DNA from 2 places in the Paenibacillus sp. NPDC057934 genome. Region 1 is predicted to be linked to the other one. Evidence: a T-box and tRNA genes for the amino acid it is inferred to sense, from the RefSeq annotation. Region 1 holds a T-box; the other holds one or more tRNA genes.

Region 1 (3,400 bases):
GCGCGAGACCCTGTCCAGCCTCTTGGAGAGTATCCATCCAAGCGCTCAGATGTCTCAGTAATGCTGCTTCCGCAGCTTCTGGTGTGCTCGGGAATGGAACTCCCGGTTCCGGCAGCATCCCAGCCGCTTCAGCTTTGCTAAGTACACTTCCTGCACGGGCAAAGGTATACATCAGATAGACGCCGGTATTACCGGAGATTTCAGTAGCCTGCTTGAAGTCGAAGACAATTTCGGTGCCAAGGTTGAAGCGCAGCAGGTAATACCGGATGGCGGCATGAGCAATGATACGGCTGGATAATCCGCTTTTATCGGAACGGCTTTCTTCAATAGTACTCTCCATCAAAGTGATCAGGTCTGCAACCTTCACACCAATTCCTTGACGGCCCGACATGGCATAAGAACCTTTGCCACCAGAGACATCAATGCCCAGTTCGGCTGCGGAAGCCGGGCTTAGTGAAACTACGCCATAGCTTACATGATGCAGCTTATCGGCCTGCTCGTTGTAGCCGAGCACCTGCAGCGCCTGCTTCACCATCTGTTGTGGATATTCCTGCCGTTTATCAATAACATTGATGACAGCATCTGCTTTGCCATAAGGCAGGGTAGGGCCAGTCATGCCCGTCGTCCATAAACCAGCGGAAAATTGACTGTAGGAAAAGTCTTTTTCGAGCAATCCGAATTTCCACAGATGATAGGCAATATCTTTGGCGGTATAGGTCAAGATTCCATTGGAGCGCACCAGTACTTTGTCCTGGTGGTATTCGTCACTCTCCGCGCCTCCCGCTGGCGTCTCTCCGTTGTTCTGCTTCAACACCCAACATCCGGCAAGCTTGCCTTCTGTTTCTTGAACGAAAGTCGGAGTTTGTGACAGCCGGTCAAATGCAGCCGCCCAGAAACCTTCTCTGACAATGCTGCTTTCCCAGACGAGCAGATCATAATCAATGCCAAAACCTTTCATCTCTTCTACATGCTCCCGTACGATACGCTCGGCGACGAGATTACCGAGCCAGGCTGTATTTCCCCGACCTTCTTCCAAGGCATGCAGGGTGTCTGATCGTTTTGCTATCATCTCAGGCTCAAGCGCATACGCTTTGTTCACTTGAGAATAAACATCCCAGCAATAATCCCCGAAACGGACATAATCACCTTCCAGCGGAATGTTCTGTAATCCCACCACTGTATCGGCAAGTTGGTTACCAAGATCATCCACATAGTTATGGACTTCGACCTGTTTCCCTGTTCTTTTCAGTATGCGGACTAAGGTATCCCCGATACAGGAGTTGCGGAGATGGCCGATATGTGCGGCCTTATTAGGATTAATGGAAGTATGCTCGACAACGACTTTCTCCCCTATTGACACCGGCAGGTCGAACGAACGCTTCGCCCATTCCGACCAATGAATCGACAGATTAATAAAACCGGGAGCGGCAACCTCCACTTTGCTGAACAGACCTGAGCCGCTACCCTGCTGTTCAAGTTCTGCTGCAATAAGTTCGGCAATGACCATAGGCGCCTTGCGCAAAGTCTTGGCTAACTGCATGGCGATGCTGGTGGAATAATCGCCATGCTCTAAACTGGTAGGCTGTTGGATTGGGATGGGACCACTGGAGTATACTACACCCAGCTTAGTGCATACACTATGTACACTTTGATCCAGGCTTTCTTTGATAAGGCTGCTTAACATGAAAACTCCTCCTTTTAGATATAAAAAAACAGCCCTCGTCTCTAAAAAAGAGACGAGGGCTGTTAGCGCTCGCGGTACCACTCTTGTTGCCGGACCTTCGGTCCAGCCACCTCACAGGTTAACGGCCTTCTGCCGGGACTTCCTACTGTTAGGTTCAGAAGTCCATCTCACGGGTGCGCTTCATTATCAGTTCCGCCACCGGCTTTCACTTTCCCGGCTCGCTGAGGGCTGGAATACCATAATTACTCTCCCGATCATCGATTGTCTTATTAATTTTTCTAAGTATACCCAATTTCCCCAAGAATGCAATAGTCATTTCCCTTTTCTTGCAAACGGCTCGGAAATTAAATCTTTCTCTATATCTGAATACATTGTTATGTCCGTCCACACCGACCGTAACAATCTCGAATATTACTATATCGAGGCACTGATTCATAAATGCTAGTGATAATGATAGTGTCGCAGCTTCTAAATCTATTATAAAAGGAGTTGGAGAAATGACTTTTTTGTCAACAGGGCCGATAGAGAATGCGGTATCGCCGGTGAGTGGGGTAAGACCGACTCAACACGTTATTGTTAAAATCGATAACCGCAGTTCTACTACCGTCTCTTCGGTTGAGATTTTCGGGTATTATCTGAATGGTGTAAGAACGGAATATGTTCTTGAGCTACTGACTGTAGCGCCCAATCAGGTGATCACCAGAGAATATTTTGCCGATTTTGATGGCTTCGAATTTCTTTTTGAAACACCGATTGATCCACCGGACGACGATCCTATTCAAATCTCTGTATGGGGTATTGATGCTGAAGGGCAACTGGTAACCGCCCACCGACTTGTCTCCTCTGAATTATTGAGAGAGCCATTTAGTATAACCGGTGAAACTGGTGCTACGGGTGCGCCAGGTGCAACTGGCGCTACTGGAGCAACGGGAGCACAAGGAGCTCCGGGAGCAACAGGTGCAACGGGAGCACAAGGGGCCCCAGGAGCGACGGGTGGTACTGGAGCGACGGGCGGTACTGGAGCGACAGGTGGTACTGGAGCGACAGGTGGTACTGGAGCAACTGGTGGAACTGGAGCAACTGGAGCAACTGGAGCAACAGGTGACACAGGAGCGACGGGTGCAACAGGAGCGGCTGGAGTGACTGGAGCGACGGGAGCAACCGGAGCAGCAGGAGTGACCGGAGCAACTGGAGCAACTGGTGGAACTGGAGCAACAGGTGGAACAGGAGCGACGGGAGCAACCGGAGCAGCAGGAGTGACCGGAGCAACTGGAGCAACAGGAGCAACAGGAGCAACAGGTGACACAGGAGCGACGGGTGCAACAGGAGCAACAGGAGCAACTGGTGGAACTGGAGCAACAGGTGCAACAGGAGCGACGGGAGCGACAGGTGACACAGGAGCGACGGGAGCAACAGGAGCGGCTGGAGTGACTGGTGCTACGGGAGCAACCGGAGCAGCAGGAGTGACCGGAGCAACTGGTGGAACTGGAGCAACTGGTGCAACAGGAGCGACGGGAGCAACAGGAGCAACAGGTGACACAGGAGCGACAGGTGCAACTGGAGCAGCTGGAGTAACAGGTGGTACTGGTGCCACAGGAACCGCAGGTTCCAGTGCTATCATTCCTTATGCTTCGGGTCTTCCAACTACGTTGACTACAGTACTGGGTGGTCTGCTGAATACCTCGAGCTTAATTGGTTTTGGTACGAACTCCATAG
Region 2 (3,400 bases), on a different contig from region 1:
TTCAGGAATCAAGTAATAAGAGATGGAGTCCTAGTGGCTTATATTTCGAAAACTTGTGTTCAGCATTTGGCGATGCTGAGACCTGTATAATGCATTTGTACCGCAAATGCCCGTTTGGTGGCGATGGCGGAGGGGTTCCACGCGTACCCATCCCGAACACGACCGTTAAGCCCTCCAGCGCCGATGGTACTTGGACCGAAGGGTCCTGGGAGAGTAGGACGCCGCCAAGCACTAGACCACTGTTGAATTTTCAACAGTGGTCTTTTATTTATTTCAAAGTAATTAGAGACTTGTTCTCAAGATAAATTTAGATTTCTGGGTTTATGGTCAAGGGAAACGTAGAATACCCTTAAATAGCACATGATTAATACCCCAAAAGTGACCTTCGGGATCAACGATTTGGTGCAGGTTTAATTATTCTGTGCTATTATATTTTGCCTCTGGATGTGTAGGCACGATTATTGCTAACAAAGCCTTGCTAAGTCTGGAGTACTCTCATGAGATTTTGAAAAACAGATGGACAGCAGCATGTTATATTGTTTACTTCCTTACCCTAGAGATCTTGTTACAGCGATTGCGTTAGAGGGGGAGGAGAACCCCTCCTGACCTGTCCAGCATGTTCATAGAGCATTAGTGAGCGCTATGCCGATATCACGGTATCATGTGGCATATGACTTAATAGAAGCTCTATAAGCGGCTATGAGCTTGTAAGGGGGCATTACACCGATTGCTAAGCGTAATCACAGGGAGATCCAACGACAGATCTGAGGTGTTCTTGCAGTATTTAGAACGCAGTCTTGGCTCATGTATTATTGCTTAAAACGCTATATTAAATATTTTTTGAAAAAGTTGTTGCTATAATATAAAATGTATGATAAGATATTTTTTGTTGTCACAACAGCGAATGATGATATGGCCCGTTGGTCAAGGGGTTAAGACACCTCCCTTTCACGGAGGTAACAGGGGTTCGAATCCCCTACGGGTCACCAAAAAAAACTTGCATAATCTAAATGATTGTGATATAGTATAAAAGTTGCTTATCACATGGAGGCTTAGCTCAGCTGGGAGAGCATCTGCCTTACAAGCAGAGGGTCGGGGGTTCGATCCCCTCAGCCTCCACCATGCAACTTTGCTTTTAGGAAACAAGTTAATACTTTTTAATGACGCGGGGTGGAGCAGCCCGGTAGCTCGTCGGGCTCATAACCCGAAGGCCGCAGGTTCAAATCCTGCCCCCGCAACCAATTTTCATTCATGCAAATATTCCTGGAACCGTGGTGTAGTTGGCCTAACATGCCTGCCTGTCACGCAGGAGATCGCGGGTTCGAATCCCGTCGGTTCCGCCATCTTTTCTGCTTTAAAGTTGAGAAGTTGTATTTTGCAAGTATGAGCCATTAGCTCAGTTGGTAGAGCACCTGACTTTTAATCAGGGTGTCGAAGGTTCGAGTCCTTCATGGCTCACTTTATTTAAAGTGTGCCGAATGAAAATTACTGTTTGCGGACGTGGCTCAGCGGTAGAGCATCGCCTTGCCAAGGCGAGGGTCGCGGGTTCGATTCCCGTCGTCCGCTCCAATTTGCGCCCTTAGCTCAGCTGGATAGAGCGTTTGACTACGAATCAAAAGGCCGGGAGTTCGAATCTCTCAGGGCGCGCCATTTTTTAAAATTGAATATGCCGGTGTGGCGGAATGGCAGACGCGCTCGACTCAAAATCGAGAGGGAAACCGTGGAGGTTCGAGTCCTCTCACCGGTATCAAGTAAAGAGTACATTAGATATTATATCTAATGTACTCTTTTATTTATAAGTGTAAACTCCAGGAATATCATGTGCAAAAGAAACCTACGAACTGTACGCTATAATGGCTTCAGCTGGTTGGTAACTCTAGATCGTAAGTACTGCTTTGCCTGTAAATTGGCGTTCTATCAATTGATGTGCGACTGCGTCAATCTCACCCAAGCCGAGAATATTCAAAGTTGTAGTTTCCGATGAAAAATGCCCCAGTGGAACGCAAATACCTTGGGGAATTAACTGAGGGAATAAAGCGGCGAGCGTATCACCGCCAACAGAATCAATGATGAAGTCGTAAGGTCCATTAGCGGAAATAGCTTTTGTTATGTCATCCTCGACAAGAATTTCATTTGCCCCAAAAGTTCTAACTTGCTCTGTCTTTGATTCGGAACGGGCAACTTCAATCGAATAGGCACGCGACAAGGCGGCCAATTGATTAGCGAATGATTCGACGCCCCCGGTTGAACCTGTGATCAGCACTTGTTTGCTGGAGCAGCAATCCCCTTTGCGTAGAGCGTATAGAGCTGACAGATCAGCGACAGGCAATGTAGCGGCTTGTTCAAAGATAAGCTCGTCGGGAATTTCAGTTAGAGTGACGGCGGGAACCGCTATTTGTTTTGCCTATGCTCCCTTTGTAAGCAATAAATCTACTACGTGACCTCCTTTTTAGGCCCAATGCCGTTAATTGCTTCTTGCAGCAATATGCCGTAAAAGTCCCAGCGGGGTCTGCTGTTATCCTGACGCTTAATCGCTAAGCTAACCTCGCCGCAATTAAGTGAGAATGCTTTTACCTGTACGATAGCTTCCCAAGGTTGTGCTTTCGGTGCTTCGGCTTCTTGGATCGTAAATGAGTTCTTTTATAAAAAAGAAACCGTTTCTTAGCAAATGGAGGAATACTCAACCATTTACGAAAGGAACGGTTTTTTTGTACATTCAATATTCTATCAAAATGCTTGCACTATATCTGCGGTTTTTCCACCTTGGGCAAAATGCCCAGTGCGGCGACCGCCCCCCACAGGGAGAGAACGACGGCGATCCACCATCCATTACGGAAAGTCCCAAGGACGGGTGCTGATGAGGTACTCAGGGCGATGACCAGCAGTGTTGTTCCGAGAACAGAACCAATCTGCCGAGACATGTTCACCACTGCGCTGCCGGTCGATGCCTGCTCCCGGGGCAGGTCAGAGGTAGCTGAAGAGATCATAATAGGTAAAGCGAATCCATAGCCAATACCTATTACCAGCCACCCCGGCAAAATTTGTAGCCAGTAGTTCGGTGTGGCCTGCGCGAACAAGATAAACAACAGCGGTCCTGCACCGATCAACAGGTTGCCGATTGCTGCGATTCTATTGATCTGAATGTGCCTCGAAAGACGTTGAGCAAGTGTGGCAGAAGGCCATACTAAACAAGGACCAAGGGTAAGAGCAAGACCAGTAGCCAGTGTAGACCAGTTCCACACATTTTGCAGGTACATAATGACAGATAACAGCTCAAGCGCAAATGCCGCATTAATCAGAGCGACACCTATGCTGGACCTGGTGAAAGGTCTGCTGCGAAATAAGGAAAACTCAATAATCGGAAAGGGATGCCGACGAGATTGTAGAATGAACCACAGTA

What was found. A T-box is a leader RNA that pairs with one kind of tRNA and senses whether it is charged. The one in region 1 lies ahead of ACFVRY_RS19170 (arginine--tRNA ligase), so its partner is inferred to be a tRNA-Arg.
Region 2: it encodes a tRNA-Arg, which carries the amino acid that the T-box ahead of ACFVRY_RS19170 (arginine--tRNA ligase) is inferred to sense. The anticodon was not compared.

Annotation. Positions count from the first base shown of each region.
Region 1 covers NZ_JBHVPB010000008.1:103,513-106,912, reverse strand. The annotation lists gene ACFVRY_RS19170 (arginine--tRNA ligase) at 1-1,684, opposite strand, end outside; T-box leader at 1,730-1,951, opposite strand; gene ACFVRY_RS19165 (exosporium glycoprotein BclB-related protein) at 2,182-3,400, shown strand, end outside.
Region 2 covers NZ_JBHVPB010000007.1:438,888-442,287, reverse strand. The annotation lists rRNA gene rrf (5S ribosomal RNA) at 114-230, shown strand; tRNA gene ACFVRY_RS18730 (tRNA-Glu) at 915-989, shown strand; tRNA gene ACFVRY_RS18725 (tRNA-Val) at 1,047-1,122, shown strand; tRNA gene ACFVRY_RS18720 (tRNA-Met) at 1,165-1,241, shown strand; tRNA gene ACFVRY_RS18715 (tRNA-Asp) at 1,266-1,343, shown strand; tRNA gene ACFVRY_RS18710 (tRNA-Lys) at 1,386-1,458, shown strand; tRNA gene ACFVRY_RS18705 (tRNA-Gly) at 1,495-1,569, shown strand; tRNA gene ACFVRY_RS18700 (tRNA-Arg) at 1,574-1,650, shown strand; tRNA gene ACFVRY_RS18695 (tRNA-Leu) at 1,669-1,747, shown strand; gene ACFVRY_RS18690 (MDR/zinc-dependent alcohol dehydrogenase-like family protein) at 1,877-2,329, opposite strand; gene ACFVRY_RS18685 (MFS transporter) at 2,742-3,400, opposite strand, start outside.